One region of the Bacillus cereus group sp. RP43 genome, then DNA from elsewhere that is predicted to be linked to it. Evidence: riboswitches for the same ligand, from Rfam matches in the RefSeq annotation. Region 1 holds a riboswitch; the other holds the start of a gene.

Region 1 (8,913 bases):
ATAAAAGAACTCCCACTCGTTACCATCAGGATCCGTTACCCAAAACTTATCTTGTACCGCATAGCAACAAGTAGTATCCATCTCATCACGCGCAAAGAAACCCTCTTTTTCTAATCTTTCTTTATGTAATGTGATTTCTTCAGCTGTATCCACTTGGAAACCAAAATGATTTACCTGATTTCCCTTCACTTCATCTCGCACGTTCAGCGTGAAATTAAGTCCTGGCATCTCTAATAAAAATTTTGCATAATCCGTTTTCACCTTAACTGGTGACACACCAAATACCTTTTCGTAAAATTCAATAGACTTCTCTAAATTAGTAACATTTATACCAACATGAACATATCTCATAGCTTATTCCTCCTCTTTACATGTTATTAATCAAGTTTTTTTGATTAATAGTGTAAAATTTTAACAACAGCTTCCTTTGCCGGTTTTTCTAAAAATACAACACAATTCTTCTGATAATAAATTATTTACTTCCGCATCATTTAAATCATAATAACTCCACGTACCTTTTGTTTCTTTTACAATTAAACCTGCATCTAATAAAATCTTTAAATGATATGACAACTTAGATTGCGTCATTTCAAAAATCTCTGTTAAATCACATACACAAGTCTGGCCTCGCTGACAAAGTTCATACATAATCTCTAAACGCTTCTGATCAGCCAACGCTTTAAATTTTTTCTCATAGAGCTGAAAATCTTGTGCCACTGTAGTTCACTCTCCCTTCATCAACTTTTTTTGATATTTATAGTATATACGCTGATTAAGCCCTTATGCAACTAATTAATCAAGTTTTTTTGATTTATAAAAACCTTCCTCGCATCATATCTTTGCTACAACTAAAAAGGACCATAGCCTTTTCAAAAATGAAAAACTACGGTTTTTGTTACAACTTAATAGTGAAAATATTTCCAAGGAGTGGAGTCTCTATATTTTTTAAAAAATTTCAATTTGATAATTGTAGAGTGCTGCCCTTATAAACAAAAGCCTCCTGAAACATCTAAGATTTGCCCCGTTACCCAGCGACTATCAGAAGAAGCAAGGAACGCTACTGCATCTGCAATATCTTCAACTTGCCCTATTCGTCCAAACACAGATGAATTCGTAGCAAAATTTCGTATTTCCGGATTATCTAGCAATTTCGCATTCATATCTGTCTTCGTATATCCCGGCATAATTGTATTCACTGTTATATCTCTTTCTCCAAGATATTTAGCTAGAGGAAGTGTCATCGTATTAAGCGCACCTTTACTTAAACCGTATGCAATTGATCCTGTAAAACCAAGCCGTACTTCAGCTGATGAAATGTTAATAATACGTCCTTGTTCTCGTAGAAGCGGTAATGTTTGCTGAATTAAGAAGAACGGTGCCTTCATATTTACGGCGATAATTTCATCAAAAACTTCTTCTGTCGTATTTTCAATCGTTCCTTGTGTACCTATGCCTGCATTGTTTACTAAAATATCAATCTCTGATGTACCAACTCTTGTTTGTAATTCATTTTTTAATTGTTCTACTAGCTTTTTGACACCATCAATTGAATTGAGCTCAGCTTCAATTACGAACGCTTTTCCTCCATTAGATTCAATCTCACTAATCGTTTCATCTGCAGCTGTTTTATTTCGGCCGTAGTGAATCACAACTAATGCCCCATCTTTCGCCAATCTCATTGCAATGGCACGGCCAATGCCGCGACTCGCTCCTGTTACTAACGCTACTTTCCCATCAAGATTTTTCATTTTTTCCATCCTCCCTAAATTTCCGTTTAATAAATCCTATACTTATATTTTTATTCAAAAACCAATAATTTCAAATATAGATTTATAGGTAATTTAGTTCGTTCACTTATGATATTATAGTTATAATTTGTGATTTACTTAAAAAATAAAATAAGGAGGCTACACAATGCAAAACACAGTAAAACTGGATGAAATCGATCATAAAATTATGAACTTGTTGTATGAAAATGCGAGAATTTCTGTTTCAGAAATAGGACGAATTATATCCATGACGCAACCTGCTGTAAAAGAGCGTATTAACAAACTTGAAGATCAAGGGGTTATAGCTGCTTACCGAACGAAATTTGAGCCTTCCAAAATTAATAAGAACATTCAAGCATTCATCATGTTTAAAACGAGTCAATGCTCTGATTTTATCCAATATTGTAATGCCGCTCCTGAAGTAACAGATTTATATCGAATTAGCGGGGAATTTAATTATATGATGAAAGTCATGAGCGATTCGATGGATTCTCTCGCTGCATTTTTAGACTCTTTAATGCAATTTGGATTATCGTCTCCTTTAATTGTTTTAAAGAGTGAATTTGAGGAGAAATTGTCGTTTTGATAAAGAAATAAGAGAATTGACATCTCAATGTGAAAATGAACACTTTATTTAAATTGATAGGCACCAGCTTTCCTCAAAAAAGAAAAAGGAGTGGATGATCCACTCCTTTTAACCCTCTACCCCTGATTCCTCTGCGCCTCTCTAAACTCCTCTTTCACCTTCTCTAACAGTCCTTTTTCTGTAATTAATCGATACGCTGTATTTGCTAATGCTTTTGCCGATGTAATTAACGCTTTATCTCCTAGTTCTGAACGTGCTGCTTCTCTAAATTCATTCGTATGTGCAATTAAGTCATCTGGTCCGATTTTAATGTACGGGTGAATGGTCGGTACGACTTGGCTTACGTTTCCGGCGTCGGTTGAACCGATCCCTACTCTTTCTTTGCGATTTACATCTTCACCTAATAGTTCTAATTCTTCCGCTACGATGTCGTTATATGTTTTTGTTACGAGTAGTTCATCGATTTCATTTTGGAATTGATGGATTTTTACTTTTGCGCCTGTTGCTAACGCTGCTCCTTGTGCAATATTTCTTACTTTTTCTGTTACTTCCGCACATCTTTTTCGCGTAGCTGCACGGATGAAGAACCGTGCGGCAGCGTAGTCAGGAATAATGTTAGGTGCTTTTCCGCCCTCTGTAATGACGCCATGAATTCTCACATCTGACGGAAGTTGTTGGCGAAGTGCGTTAATACCGTTATAAAGCTGAATTACCGCGTCTAATGCGTTAATCCCTTCTTCAGGTGAAGCTGCGGCGTGAGCTGTTTTTCCGTAAAAATGAAAATCAAGTGGATCGACTGCTAATGAAGGACTCGTCGTCGCTGTCTTTCCGCTCGGATGAATCATAAGCGCTGCATCGATATTTTTAAATAACCCAGCTTTTACATAACTCGACTTTGCGCTACCGTTTGGCCCGCCTTCTTCTGCTGGTGTTCCAAACACGACAACTTCTCCGCCGATTTCTTCAAGCGTTTCTGATAATGCGATTGCTGCCGCAACGCTAATTGTGCCAATTAAATTGTGACCACACGCATGACCGAGTCCTGGTAAAGCATCATACTCAGCTAAAAATGCGATAACTGGTCCTTGTTTCCCTGAACTTTTTCGTGCGATAAAACCTGTTTCATGACCAGCTATATTGTGCTGCAACTGAAATCCTGCACTACCTAGTAATAAACTTAACGTTCTTGATGCATAAAATTCTTGGTTACCAATCTCCGGATTCCCATGAATATCATGACTTGTTTTTATGTACTTTTCCTTATTTCTTTCGATACTCTCTTCAATTGTTTTTCTTTGTGACGTTACTCCTGTCGCTCCCATTTTTCTTCCTCCTTTTATTTTCACGTAAAAAAGCCTCTTTCTAAAAGATAGAAAGAGGCTTCTGTATATACAGTCAAAATGAGCTTCTTTCTTATCTTTCAAGTTACCTTGCTGGAATTGGCACAGTATTCATAAAGAATCCGCTGCCGAGGTGTCATAGGGCCAGTCCCTCAACCTCTCGTGATAAGAATTTTCATAAAATTATATTAAATTATATTAAATTATTTTCATTCTAAATTTATTCCGAATAAAAGTCAAGGAATTCCTATCCGAATTTACCGAATATCTAAAAACCCTTTTAATACACCAATTGTTTCAGGTGCTTGTAATCTTGCACATATGTACGGAAATTCCGTACTACCTTCAAACATCATTTGAGATGTGAGAGGTGCCCCTGCCCAAAAGATTTCATCATCGATTACTATAAATGGGAACGCTTTGTTTTGCCTTTGTAACTTTACATTCTTTAATGGAACTGGTCCGTCACTATATACCGTTACTTGTGCATTCGTACGCATTAACGCTTGCCATACTCGTTTATCTACTTGCTTCGTACTTGGAAGTGAAATAATGATTTTTCGTTTTGCAGCTAAAATATCTTTTAATAGCCCTTTCGTTTCCTCGAGATTCATTTCCATAAACCAGCGTAATCGTTTCGATATTTTTCTCTCCCATAATTGTCTTGATGTCGTGCGATCATACACATCTCCGTGACGTTCTATATGAGCTGTTAATTGTGATAACGCTTGTTTTCTCGAAAGATTTTTACGCATATAATGGCAATCCGATAATTGAATGAACTTCCCTCTCGCTCTCGTTACTGCTACATTGACGAGACGATGGTTTTTATGATCAAAGAATAACACACCAGGTCGTTCTTGCGGATAACTATCAACTGTATCAAAGATCATCATATCTCTTTCAGACCCTTGAAACTTATGAACTGTTGCCGCTAATACTGGTATGTTTTGATATTTCGTTCTCTGCAACATTTCCCTGATACACGTTGATAAAAAGCGTGACTGCGCCCTGTAAGGCGTAACCACACCGATAGATTGCACACCATCTAGCAGTCCGATTAACATCATTTGCATCGCTACTAAACCAGACATAATATTAAAACGAGAACCAGATGCAGCGTCTTTTAAGGAAAATGCTCCCATTAAGCTCGTATCAAATAAAACACTCGCCTCATTTGCGAACGGCTGCAATTGCGCAAGTTCTTTACGCTCTGAAACAGACGGATGGTCATATACTCTATTTTTATAAATAAATGAGTTTGTAAACTTCGATATATCCGCATGCATACGTCTTTGTTCCTGCAACATAAAAAGGTTGGGATGTGCTTCTGATTTATTTACAGAATCAACAATCCCTGCATGGTAAAACATATCTTCGCCGAGCCATTTTCTAACAAGTTCATGGTTTGCCATCGCAATCGGAGGCAATTGTAAAAAGTCGCCACAAACGACGATACGTTTTCCAAGAGAAGCAGCTAATGCGATTTGCGGCACATATGCCATACTTACTTCATCTACGACAACTAAATCAAATGTACGCTCATAAATAAGTGAATCAATGGCACATTTCGATAAAGTCGCACCGATTACTTGCGCATTTTCAATATATTCTTTTTCTACTTCTTTAATTTTCGCTTTTTGCTTTCGAAGATCACTTTCAATCTCTTGTATACGCTTCTTATCAGCAGAAGTCGCTTTATATGATAAAATCTTTTCACGAAGATCTTGTCGTGTCTCTTCTAAATAGAGTCTTTCTTCTCCCCAAGATCCGTTCGTCGTTTCAACTAACTTCGATGCAAGTAACGTTTCATGATTTCGTATATGTTCATGTTGGCTAAAACCGTAACGAACGATTTCACCAGGTGTCCATTTCTTTTTCTTCTCAATTTGCTTCGTTACTTCGCTCATTAATACGTCAACTGCCGCATTACTATGAGCTAACACAAGTACCGATTTTCCTTTTTGATAATGAGCCGAAATAATACGTGATAAATTGTACGACTTCCCTGTTCCAGGCGGTCCCCACACATACGTTGTCGGATTGTAAAAAGAACGGTAAGCCAATTCATTTTTCGTATTTTTCATCTTTTCAATATGTTTCGGACTGCTCGTCCCATCAACAAGACGCTTTATACGATTACGTTTCAGCTTATCTTTATGTGCTTCTTTCAATCTCTCTTGCAGTTGTTCTAACAATTGCCACGGTTCACTGTATAAAACAGCTTCTCGTATTTCGCCTTGTATATAATCATTTAACTTCAATTCGATTTCTAATCCATGTACAGATAATACTTCCCCCGTCGCTTCCTCACCATCGAACTCAATTCGAATTGGTGAACCTTCAGGTAAACTTACTTCCGATATAAGCTGAAATACGTATACTGTACTTTCATAATCTGTATATAAAAAACGACCGTTAATGATAGAGATTTTACTACCACCTATCGTTTTCCAATGTTTAATTTCATATGCTAATGCATAATGCCACTCTTTCATTGTTTCCGATAATGAAGGAGTTTGAGTAGTTGTATTCATAGTATAATCTCCTTCCTTCTCCCCAAACATACTTTCTCACTATACCATATAACACGCTAAAATTTGTAAGGTTTTTATCTTGCTTATTTTCTTAATTTTCAATAATATATTGTATATAATTTTCAGAAAGAAGGAGTGCACATGCCAGTTAGAAGAATCGAACACGTCGGACTTATGGTCACAAATTTAGAAACATCTATTTCATTTTATGAAAAAGTAGTTGGCTTACAACTTATTAAGCGCATGGGACATCCAAACCCAAACTTAAAGCTCGCATTTTTAGGCGTAGAAGAATCAAAAGAAACGATACTTGAACTAATTGAAGGTTATAACTCTTCCCTTCCAGCCGAAGGAAAAGTACATCACATTTGCTTTAAAGTGGATTCATTAGAAGATGAAATCAAAAGACTAGAAAGCCACAAAGTAACATTTTTACTAGGAGAAGAAATCGAAACATTACCAGATGGAACACGTTACATATTCTTCGCTGGCCCTGATGGAGAGTGGATTGAGTTTTTTGAGACGGAGAGATAAAAAAGGAGCCGGAATTTCGGCCCTTGTTTTTGTAAGTGCAGCGACCATTAACAATTAAACATACCTTCAACCTGAAAATTCACCAAGATTAAGGATCATTCATTTTGTTAGGAGTATAGAGAATGATGAATACTGTTTAAATTCTTGCTTTTTGGGTGCTTATACTATTTCCAATCCTTTATATAATCAAGATAAAGGATTGGAGTTTAACAGTAGTTGCTGTATTTATTGGAAGGATTCTATTAAGTGTTATCTTTTTCTTAAATGGAATGTATATAGGACTGCAACGAAATTGGGTACAGCCCCCCTATGAAAAAGAATGGGATTTCTTTATTAAATCTTTACAAAATGGAAAAACAGAAGCACTTTTAGAATTATTACTTCTAATTATTATAGAAATAAAAAGAAATAGAATACCCTATTTCTTTCCTTTAAGTTATATATCTGAACAGAATTGTTACAACCTGAGCGCGCAGCAAAATATCTGATTTTTTCAAGAATATAAAAATAGAGGTCTTTTTAATGGGTGCTATTCACATAATTCTCTAAAGCTAGATTGAAAAATACCCCTTTCTACATACTTTCTAACAACATAAACACACAACTTCCCCCTTTATTTTACCCTCTAAAATGAAACTTTTGTTTCATTTTAACAGCAAAAAACCTTATCTTTGATAGTAAGGTTTTTTGTAATCGGATAAGACAATATTCATCTTAAAATATAATAACGTATGCAAATCAACCCCACGGCTCTCCATATGTATATTGTATACTACTTGTTGTATTAACCTTTGTTTGGTCCGTTGAAACATTTACTCCATTTTATGAATATTAAAAACGCCTAATTTGATGGGCATTTTGTGAGATGCTCACAAGAACAGGTTCCATTAAAACTCTAATATACCTCTTTCAAATGGGTACACTCTTTGTGTCACAACCGGATTTACTATTAATACAAAAATACTGTCATTGGGTCATCACAAAACACACAATAGTAAAGGTATAGCATATTATATAATGATAAATAAATTTTATGTAAGATAACTGTATATAAAGTATAACCGTAGGAGGGAGTTATATGTTTGATAAAAACGAAATACTTCAAGCTAATGCATTGAATCCAAATTTAATTGGCCCTACACTGCCACCAATTCCACCATTTACTCTACCAACAGGCCCAACAGGAGGGACAGGCCCAACGGGAGCAACAGGCCCAACGGGAGCAACAGGCCCAACAGGAGTAACAGGCCCAACGGGAGCAACAGGCCCAACGGGAGCAACAGGTCCAACGGGAGCAACAGGCCCGACGGGAGTAACAGGCCCAACAGGAGCAACAGGCCCAACAGGAGCAACTGAAGGTTGTCTTTGTGATTGCTGTGTTTTACCTATGCAGAATGTTTTGCAACAACTTATTGGGGAAACTGTGATTCTTGGGACTATTGCAGACGCGCCCAACGTCCCCCCTCTTTTCTTTTTATTTACTATCACTTCTGTAAATGATTTTTTAGTTACAGTTACAGATGGTACCACATCCTTTGTGGTCAATATTTCTGATGTAACAGGGGTAGGATTTTTACCACCAGGTCCATCTATAATATTACTTCCGCCTGTAGACTCAGGATGCGAATGTGATTGTCGTGAACGACCGATTAGGGAGTTATTGGATACGCTTATCGGTACTACAGTGAACCTTTTAGCAAGTACTGGTTCTACTGCAGCAGGTTTTAACGTGGAACAAACAGGTCTTGGTATAGTTCTAGGTACTTTACCTATAAATCCAACTACAATCGTTAGGTTTGCTATTTCAACCTGCAAAATTACAGCTGTAAACATTCTCTAAAATTTAAAGATGTATAATAAAAAATAGCACCAAATGCCCAGAAACCTAACAATTTGAAGTATCCCCAAAATAAAAAATTGTACATTTTCACCTGAGGATGTCGATTTTCTTATTTTGGGGTATTTGCTTTTCTTAGCCTGATAGGTATGGGCTACCGCCACACATCTATCAACTTAAGCGAGTAATTGTCCCAAAAACGAAAAAGATGAGTGTATTTCTTAACTTGATAGCGATGTAGCGGGTCCCCTTTTAGAATAGTAGAGTATAAACGTAAAAAAACTTCTAACAAATTTTGTTAGGAGTTTTT
Region 2 (8,913 bases), 2.8 Mb from region 1:
TTTTGAGTTTGCATGGAAGCGATTATTAAATCCGAAAACGGGTTCTATGAATGCGACAGAAATGTATTTTATTAAAGGAGCAGAGGCATATAATACTGGAAAAGGTGAAGAAGGACAAGTTGGTATTCAAGTCGTTGATTCTCAAACATTAAAGGTAACACTTGAGCACCCAGTTGCTTCTATTAAACAAAAATTAGCAAGTTCATTATTTATTCCATTATCTAAAAAATCAATTGATGATAATAATAAATTAAAAACAGATCCAAAAGAGTTAATTACGAACGGACCATTCACGTTAAAAGAATGGAAGCATAACCAAGCTATTACAGTACAAAAAAATAAAGAATACTATGATAAAAAGGTAACATTAAAAGAAATTGAGTTTCGTATTATTCCAGATTCTAAAACAGCATACCAATTGTACAAGTCAAAAGAATTGGATTTACTAAGTGGTTTACCACAAGAGATGATTGAAAAAGAAAAAGGAAACAAAGAATATAAGCGTGTTGCAGGATTCTCATCTTATATTTATTCGTTTAACGTAGAAAAAGAGCCGTTTACAAATGCGAAAGTACGTAAAGCATTTTCATTAGCGGTTGATCGTAAGTTTATCGTTGAAAAACTGTATAAAAATAATGCACAAGAAGCATATGCATTTGTTCCAGAAGGAGCAAAAACACAAGGTGGTCGTGATTTCCGTAAAGAAAAAGGTGATTACGTAAAATTCGATCCAGCAGAAGCGAAAAAATTATTAGAAGAGGGTATGAAAGAGCAAGGTTGGTCTACATTACCTGAAGTAACATTAAAATTCACTACAGATACACAACATAAAAAAGTAGCAGAAGCAATGCAAGAAATGTTTAAGAAAAATCTTGGAGTAGATATTAAATTAGAAAATAAAGAGTGGAAGAGTTACATCGACACATATAAGCAAAGTGATTTCCAATTAGCTTATATGGGATGGGGCGGCTCTCTATTAGATCCAATTACTAAACTAGATTTATATGCAGGTGATGGTCCAAACAACTATGCAAAATGGCATAATAAAGAATTTGATACTTTAGTAAAAGAAGCAGAAGTTGAACAAAATGAAGATAAACGTTTTGACTTATTGCATAAAGCAGAAGATATTATGTTTGATGATACACCATTAATCCCAATTATTTTCCCAAGCTCTTCGTATTTACAAAAATCATCAGTATCTGGCGTCCAATTCATTATCGGTTCTAGTCCAGAACTAAGATATGTAAAACTTAAAAAATAAAATAAAGAAGTAGGCAACCGCCTACTTCTTTATTTTATTTCTCTTTTATATTCTTTTTTCGTTCCATCAGAGAAGACAACTTCTAAATCAAACTTTTGGTAGTCTTTATCAAGTTTGAATACGTTTACTACTTGATCAATAACTTCTTGATCAGGCGTATTTTTATCAAATTTCAACTCTTGTAGAAGTGGGCTCAATTTTGTAATAGCCTCGTCGCCTGTGAACTTTACATCTGTTTTATGGTCTTCAATTTTTGCTTCCATTTTCTTATCCGCTGCTACATTTTTATAATCAGCTTCGTAGTCTTTCTTCGTATCTTGATAGTCTGCTTTTAAATCAAATTCATTAAAGTTTAGTTTTAAATCTGCAGGGGCCTCATTTTTTGCTTCTTCAGTCGTTTTCTTATTAGAAGTTGTATCTTCTTTTGCAGGAGCTTTACATCCTGTTAATGCAGGTACTAGCATAAGAGCTAATAAAGCTGATAGTAAAATTCTCATTATAAATTCCTCCTTATGTAAATTTGTTCTATACAAGTTTTTCCCAAAATCATGTAATTATGTATGTGTTGAAAATAAATTATTTTCTCGTAGCTTCAAGGGTAAATGCGCAATTTAAATCAAAAATAATTTGTATGTATATGGTAAATTGAAGTTGTGAGGAGGTACTAAAATGCATGAAGAATATAAAGAGATGATAAAAAAGGCGATTGAATATATAGAGAACCACTTACATGAGGAGCTTACGACAGAAAGGGTGGCATTTCATAGCGCAGTATCGATGTACCATTTTCATCGTATTTTTCAAAGTTATATCGGGATGAGTGTAACGGATTATGTTCGTAAGAGAAAATTAACTCATGCTGCACAAGCTTTAGTGTCGACTGAGAGAGCAGTTATTAATATTGCAGTGCAATATGGTTTTTCCTCGCAAGAAGCATTTACTAGAGCTTTTAAAAGAATGTTTCAATTGCCACCAAAGAAATATCGAAAGTACTTCCAGTCATTTTATATAGAAAGAGAGGGTGTTTCAATGCAAAAAGGTATACCGAAAGGATGGATCTTAGGTGGAAGTCATCCTGCTGAATATGAGATGGGTTTAGATTATGAAGTTGTCCATCAAGGAAAAGTATCTGCATACATAAAAGCAAAAGAGAATGTTACACACGGAGGATTTTCAACATTAATGCAAATGTTCCGAGCAGATAAATATGTAGGGAAGAGATTACGTTTTACAGCATTTGTTAAGAGTGAAAACGTAAGAGATTGGGCAGGATTGTGGATGCGAGTAGATGGAAAAGATACAGAACCGCTCGCTATGGATAATATGCAAAATCGCCCAATTAAAAATACGAATAACTGGCAATCGTACTCGGTTGTATTAGATATAAAAGAAGGAGCGCTTGGTATTGCATTTGGTATTTTATTATCAGGAGAAGGTTGTGTATGGCTAGACAGTATTCGATTTGATGAAGTAGATGAAAAAATTCCTTCAACAGATTTGGCAGAGAACTTTTATGAAACACTGTTAGAAGAGCCGGTGAATTTGCAATTTGAAGAGATAGAAAAGTAAAAAGTAAGGAGAAAAGGTATGCTCAAATATGTAAAACTAATAAGTATTAGTTTAGTAGTATCGTCTTGTATTATGGGAATTAACTATTTAATTAGCTATCTTTGGTCAGGGCATATACCTTCTTTGACGTGGAGAACATATTTGATGTTTATGATTATATTTATGATGAGTTTTGGTTCAATACAAAAAGAGAGATATGAAGAGAGTTGATAATCGTCCTTTTAGTCTTCTTAGTATTAATACATATGTATTTATTACTGCATTGGAAAAACAGGTTTGCCGTTCGGGATTATTTCCCGCAACATATGCAGCGAATGGTTATTACAAAATAATATTTGGGGGAGTTAGTTTAGAGAAAAATATTATTTCATTATTAGTCATTATATTAGTTACACAAGTGGTAGCAGTGGTTACTGTATCTATAAAAGGAATAGTAAAGAGAAAAAGTCATGTAGTTAAAGAAGTATAAAATAAAAAAGGTATCCCACGAAGGATACCTTTTTTATTTTATTATTTTGCAACTTCTGTCCACTTGTAGTTAAATTCACCACCGAAGTCAGTTGTTACAAGTCCTTTAATAAATCCGCGTTGTAGGTAAGAACGACCTTGTTGGTATAAAGGAGCGACAGCACCATCTTGTAATAAGATTTTTTCAGCTTGCTTCATTGCTTCAAAGCGTGCTTTTTCATCACCAGCTAAATCAGTTTTTACTTTACGAATAAGCTCGTCGTACTCTTTGTTAGAGTATTTATCGAAGTTATAAGCACTATCTGTTGTGAATAGATCTAAGAATGTAATAGGATCTGCGAAGTCAGGGCCCCAGCCATCGATTCCGATTTCGTAATCACCACTTAATAGTAGTTTTAACTGTTGTTTACGTGGTTGAGGTTTTAAAGTCACTGTTAATCCATCTAGATTCTTTTCTAGTTCACCTTTTAAGTATTCGCCAGTCTTTTTAGCTAAAGCATTATCACTTGTTAATAGTTCAATTGTTACTTTGTCAGTACCAAGTTCTTGTTTCGCTTTCTTCCAGTTTTCTTTTGCTGTTTTCACATCATCTTTGACTAGATTTCCATTCTCTTTACGGAAGTCGTTGCCGTCTGGGCTCTTTGCGAACTTCGCAGGAACCATTCCTTCGGCTGGAATTGCACCGTTATTTAAAATTGTTTCTACGTAAGCTTTCTTATTCATTGCTTCGTTAATAGCAAGACGTGCATGTTGATTTTTTAATACAGCATTTTTTTGATTTAGTCGTAAGAATTGAATACCTACTTCAGCACGTTCTTTGAAGTTTGCATCGTTTTTATATTTATCAACAAATTCCGCAGTTAAAGCAACACGATCAATTTGTCCCGAATCATATAAGTTAACTTCTGTAGACTTATCTTTAACGACATTGAAGTTAATTTCTTCTAATTTTACAGTTTTAGCATCCCAATAGTTAGGGTTCTTTTTCAATTGGAAGCTTTGTTCATGTTTCCAGTTATCTAATGTGAAAGCCCCGTTGTAAATTAAATGATTCGTTTCTAAACCGTATTTATCACCTTGAGATTTTAAATACTCTTCATTAATTGGTAAGAATGTTGAAAATGTTGTTAAGCTTAAGAAGTAGGGAACAGGTCGGTCCAGTTGTACTTCTAAAGTTTTATCATCAAGAGCTTTAACACCTAATTGATCGATTGCTACTTCTTTTTGGTTTATTTGTTTTGCATTTTTTATATCAAAGAATAAGAATGCATATTCAGCAGCTGTTTCAGGGTTAACGGCACGTTGCCAAGCGAAAATAAAATCTTTTGCTGTAACAGGAGTACCGTTTGACCATTTCGAATCACGAAGATGGAATGTATATTTTGTTTTGTCTGGACTAATGTCAACTGACTCAGCGACACCAGGAATTGGTTTATTATCTTCTCCCATTGCATACAAACCTTCAAAAACATTTCTCATTACATTCATGGATTCCCCATCCGTCGCTTTTGCAACATCCATTGTTGGAATTTCTGAAGCAAATGATAAGTTAATTGCTTGTTTATCAGGTGCTTTATCGTTCGCTTTTGCTCCGCCTGCATTATCTTTATTTCCCCCGCAAGCAGTTAGTAGTAGACTTGCCCCTAAAACAGATGCAACAACAGGTACAATTTTTTTCTTCATTGTTCTTTCCTCCCTAAATGTGTTGTTCGTAACGTCATAATGTCCATGTCTTGAAGTGTAGCTATAGAAGAAGAGAAAACCTATTATAAATATGTATATATAGGTAATTGGGTGTTCTATATGTATATACATGTTGAACTATAATCTGTCATTATATGTTTCAACTTAGTAGACATTATATTTTGATGGTAAAATATTTCGTTTCTTTGATTATTTAGAATATTAACACCGGAAAGAACTATATGTCAATAATAAAAAGTGGAGTGTTAATTTCTTGGAATAATATATTAGAAAAGCAGATTTCCTCATATTAGGGAATCTGCTTTTAATATATTTTGCTAAAAAAACAATGGGTGTGGGTGGGAACACAATGATCTAAGTTGCATTTTATCCCGCATTAACGGGCAGTAAGATCCTCACCTCAGAATTCAGTGAAAGCAAAGAAGTTAGGTGGGGGATCAACTGCCCGTAAAAGCCCAATTGGTGAGGGCTGATTAAAATTTCACTTTATTTTTCAATTTGTGCCCACTTGAAGTTTAATTGACCTGCAAAGTCTACTTGCACAATTCCTTTCACATAAGAACGTTCTAAATAAGATTCGCCTTTTTGGTAAAGAGGAGCGATAACAGAGTCTTTAAATAATATTTTCTCGGATGCTAGTAATGCTTCCCAGCGAGCTTTTTCATCACCAGCCAAGGTAGTTTTAACTTTTTCAATTGTGTCATCAAACTCTTTATTAGAGTAATGATCTAAGTTGTAAGGGTTATTCGTTGTAAACAATTCAAGGAATGTAATTGGATCCGCAAAGTCAGGGCTCCAGCCATCAATTCCAATTTCGTAGTCACCTTTTAATAAAAGCGAAACTTGTTGTTTACGTGGTTGCGGTTTTATATTTACTGTTAATCCATCTAAATTCTTTTCTAGTTGTCCTTTTAAGAATTCACCAGTTTTCTTATCAAGGTCAGCATCACTCGTTAATAATTCTAATGTTATCTTTTCAGAACCAAGCTCTTGTTTAGCTTTTTTCCATAACTCTTGTGCAGATTTTGTATCAACTTTTGTTAAATCGCCGTTTGCAGTACGGAAGTCTTTTCCATCAGGTCCTTTTGCAAAGTTTTTTGGAACGAGACCAAATGTTGGTGTAGATCCATCATTTAATAACGTATTTACAAAGGATTTTCTATCAATTGTTTGATCGATTGCTTGGCGCGCAGAAACGTTTTGAAGTATTTTATTTTGTTGATTCATACGTAAAAATTGTACCCCTACGTTCGGACGTTCTTTAAAGTTAGCATCCTTTTTATATTTATCAACGAAGTCAGATGTTAGTTTTATACGGTCTAATTGTTTGGATTCGAATAAATTTACTTCTGTTGATTTCTCTTTCACAACGTTGAAATTGATTTCTTCGAGTTTGACATTATCTTTATCCCAATAGGTAGAGTTTTTCTTAAATTTAAAGCTTTGTTCATGCTTCCAATCGCTTAGTGTAAAAGCTCCGTTGTATAAGATTTTATTATCTTCTAAAGCGTACTTATCACCTTGTGCTTTAAAGAATTCCTCGTTGATTGGTAGAAATGTTGGGAATGCCGTTAAGCTAATAAAATACGGAACAGGGCGCTCTAATTCTACTTCAAACGTATGGTCATCAACTGCTTTTACACCAAGTTGATCGGCTGGAAGCTCTTTACTATTAATTTTTTTAGCGTTTTTAATATCAAAGAATAAAAAAGCATATTCAGAGGCTGTTGCTGGATCAACAGCTCTTTGCCAAGCGAAGACAAAATCTTTCGCTGTAACAGGAGTACCGTTTGACCATTTTGAATCTCGTAAATGGAATGTGTATTTCGTTTTATCGCCACTTACTTCATGAGATTTTGCAACACCTGGGACAGGTTTGTTACCTTCACCAAGATTATACAAACCTTCAAATACGTTTCTCATTACTTGACCAGAATCAGTATCTGTAGCACGAGCCGTATCCATTGTTCGAATCTCAGTAGGTGAAGATAAATTTAAAACTTGCTTACTAGGTGCCTCATCTTTTGCATTTGCTCCGCTAGCTTCGTTTTTATAACTACCGCAACCAGTTAATAAAATACTTACTCCTACAACTGATGCAATACCGGGTACAAACTTCTTTTTCATTTGATTTTCCTCCTAAATAGTTAATAAGATTGGATGATGATGAGGGAAATGAAAAACAAAAAATCCCTCTTTTCATATTGAGAAAGAGGGATTTTTACGTACAAGTTATGCACCCGTATATAAACGAAGTCCCTCATTCTATCTTTCAAGCACAAAGCTTGCAGGAAGTGGCACAGTATTCAAAATGAACCTGCTGCCGAGGTTTCAAAGGGCCAGTCCCTCCACCTCTCTTGATACAATGAGTAAACAAATAAATTTTATTAATTTTTGTGTTTCTTTGATAATTCAAAATCTTACACCTTAGATAATGAAGTGTCAATCAAATGAAATATAGTTTAAATTTTCAGTTTTATTGAAAGCGAAAAAACCACTGCATATGGCAGTGGTTTCCTTACTAGAAGTTAAAGTTATCTGGATCTGGGCCAACGCGATGATTCTCATTTAAAGCTTGAATTGCTTTCATATCATCAGTGCTTAATTCAAAATCAAATATGTTTGCATTTTTAATAATGCGATGTTCTTTAATTGATTTAGGAATCGTTACAACTTCATTTTGTAAATCCCAGCGTAAAATAACTTGTGCAGTTGATTTATTATATTTTGTTGCGATTTCTTGTAATGTTGGATTATCCAGTAGCTGCCCTTGCATTAATGGTGACCAAGCCTCAAGCTGGATGTTATGTTCTTTACAGAAAGTGTGTAATTCTTCTTGTGCTAAACGTGGGTGGTATTCCACTTGGTTAACCATTGGTTTAATTTCTGCAATTTCAAATACGTCTTGCAGGTGGTGAATATGGAAATTACTCACACCAATAGCACGAACACGACCATCTTTATAAAGCTGCTCTAAAGCTTTCCATGATTCAGTGTATTTTCCTTTTACAGGCCAATGTACTAAATATAGATCTAAATATTCTAGACCTAATTTTTCTAATGTAGTTTCAAATGCTTGTAATGTTGACTCGTAGCCTTGATCGCTATTCCACACTTTTGAAGTGATGAATAACTCTTCACGAGGAATAGCAGATTCGCGAATTGCTTGACCAACGCCGTCTTCATTTTTATAGATTGCAGCTGTATCGATGCTACGATATCCATTTTTTATAGCTGCTTTTACAGAATCAATTACTTCTGAACCATCTTCTACTTTAAAAACACCTAAACCGAACCAAGGCATCTTCACGCCGTTATGTAATGTTGTATAGTCTTTTAAACTTGTTAAACTCATATTATTTCCCCCTAGCTTTTTTATTTGTTGCTTCAACTGCTTGTTGAATGACTTCTGAAAAATTATTTTCATATAGAACTTTTAAGCCTTCAGCCGTTGAACCTCCTGGTGTTGTTACTTGTTCGCGGAGCATAGCTGGATCTTGATTTTGCTGGAGCATAGCGGCAGAGCCAGCAATCATTTGAATGACAAGGTGCTTTGCTGTTTCCTCATCAATACCATAGCTTTTCGTTGCTTCAATTAAACCTTCAGCAAAGTGATAGAGAAAAGCAGGTGCACTACCAGTAACTGCGGTAAGTTGGTGAACTTCCTCTTCGGTACAAAACTGTGAGGTACCGATACCTTTTAAAAGAAGTTGTAACGTTTCTTGATGTGTTTCATCTACAGAATGTCCCGTCGTGTATAAGGAGATAGACTTTCCAATTCCAGCAGCTGTATTTGGCATAATCCAAGCAACAGGTGTCCCTTGGGGAAGTCTTTCTTCTAGATAAGATGGTCCGATTCCGGCAGCAACTGTCACGACAAATTGATCAGTTAGAAGAGGGGATAGATC

What was found. Region 1 has a riboswitch for S-adenosylmethionine ahead of QCI75_RS11545 (M20 family metallopeptidase). Riboswitches for the same ligand answer to the same signal wherever they lie in the genome.
Positions count from the first base shown of each region.
Region 2: it holds a riboswitch for S-adenosylmethionine, as region 1 does, so the genes downstream of both, QCI75_RS25700 (peptide ABC transporter substrate-binding protein) here and QCI75_RS11545 (M20 family metallopeptidase) in region 1, are expected to answer to the same signal.

Region 1 is NZ_JARVHQ010000001.1:2,194,010-2,202,922, reverse strand. It holds gene QCI75_RS11565 (ArsI/CadI family heavy metal resistance metalloenzyme) at 1-351, opposite strand, end outside; gene arsR (arsenical resistance operon transcriptional regulator ArsR) at 412-717, opposite strand; gene QCI75_RS11555 (SDR family oxidoreductase) at 984-1,748, opposite strand; gene QCI75_RS11550 (Lrp/AsnC family transcriptional regulator) at 1,915-2,355, shown strand; gene QCI75_RS11545 (M20 family metallopeptidase) at 2,472-3,677, opposite strand; SAM riboswitch class I at 3,766-3,867, opposite strand; gene QCI75_RS11540 (AAA domain-containing protein) at 3,953-6,262, opposite strand; gene QCI75_RS11535 (VOC family protein) at 6,374-6,766, shown strand; gene QCI75_RS11530 (hypothetical protein) at 6,907-7,254, shown strand; gene QCI75_RS11525 (collagen-like triple helix repeat-containing protein) at 7,845-8,606, shown strand.
Region 2 is NZ_JARVHQ010000001.1:4,958,961-4,967,873, reverse strand. It holds gene QCI75_RS25730 (peptide ABC transporter substrate-binding protein) at 1-1,264, shown strand, start outside; gene QCI75_RS25725 (YusW family protein) at 1,294-1,761, opposite strand; gene QCI75_RS25720 (helix-turn-helix transcriptional regulator) at 1,934-2,833, shown strand; gene QCI75_RS25715 (hypothetical protein) at 2,852-3,043, shown strand; gene QCI75_RS25710 (hypothetical protein) at 3,030-3,302, shown strand; gene QCI75_RS25705 (peptide ABC transporter substrate-binding protein) at 3,344-4,984, opposite strand; gene QCI75_RS25700 (peptide ABC transporter substrate-binding protein) at 5,492-7,132, opposite strand; SAM riboswitch class I at 7,268-7,372, opposite strand; gene QCI75_RS25695 (aldo/keto reductase) at 7,527-8,360, opposite strand; gene proC (pyrroline-5-carboxylate reductase) at 8,362-8,913, opposite strand, start outside.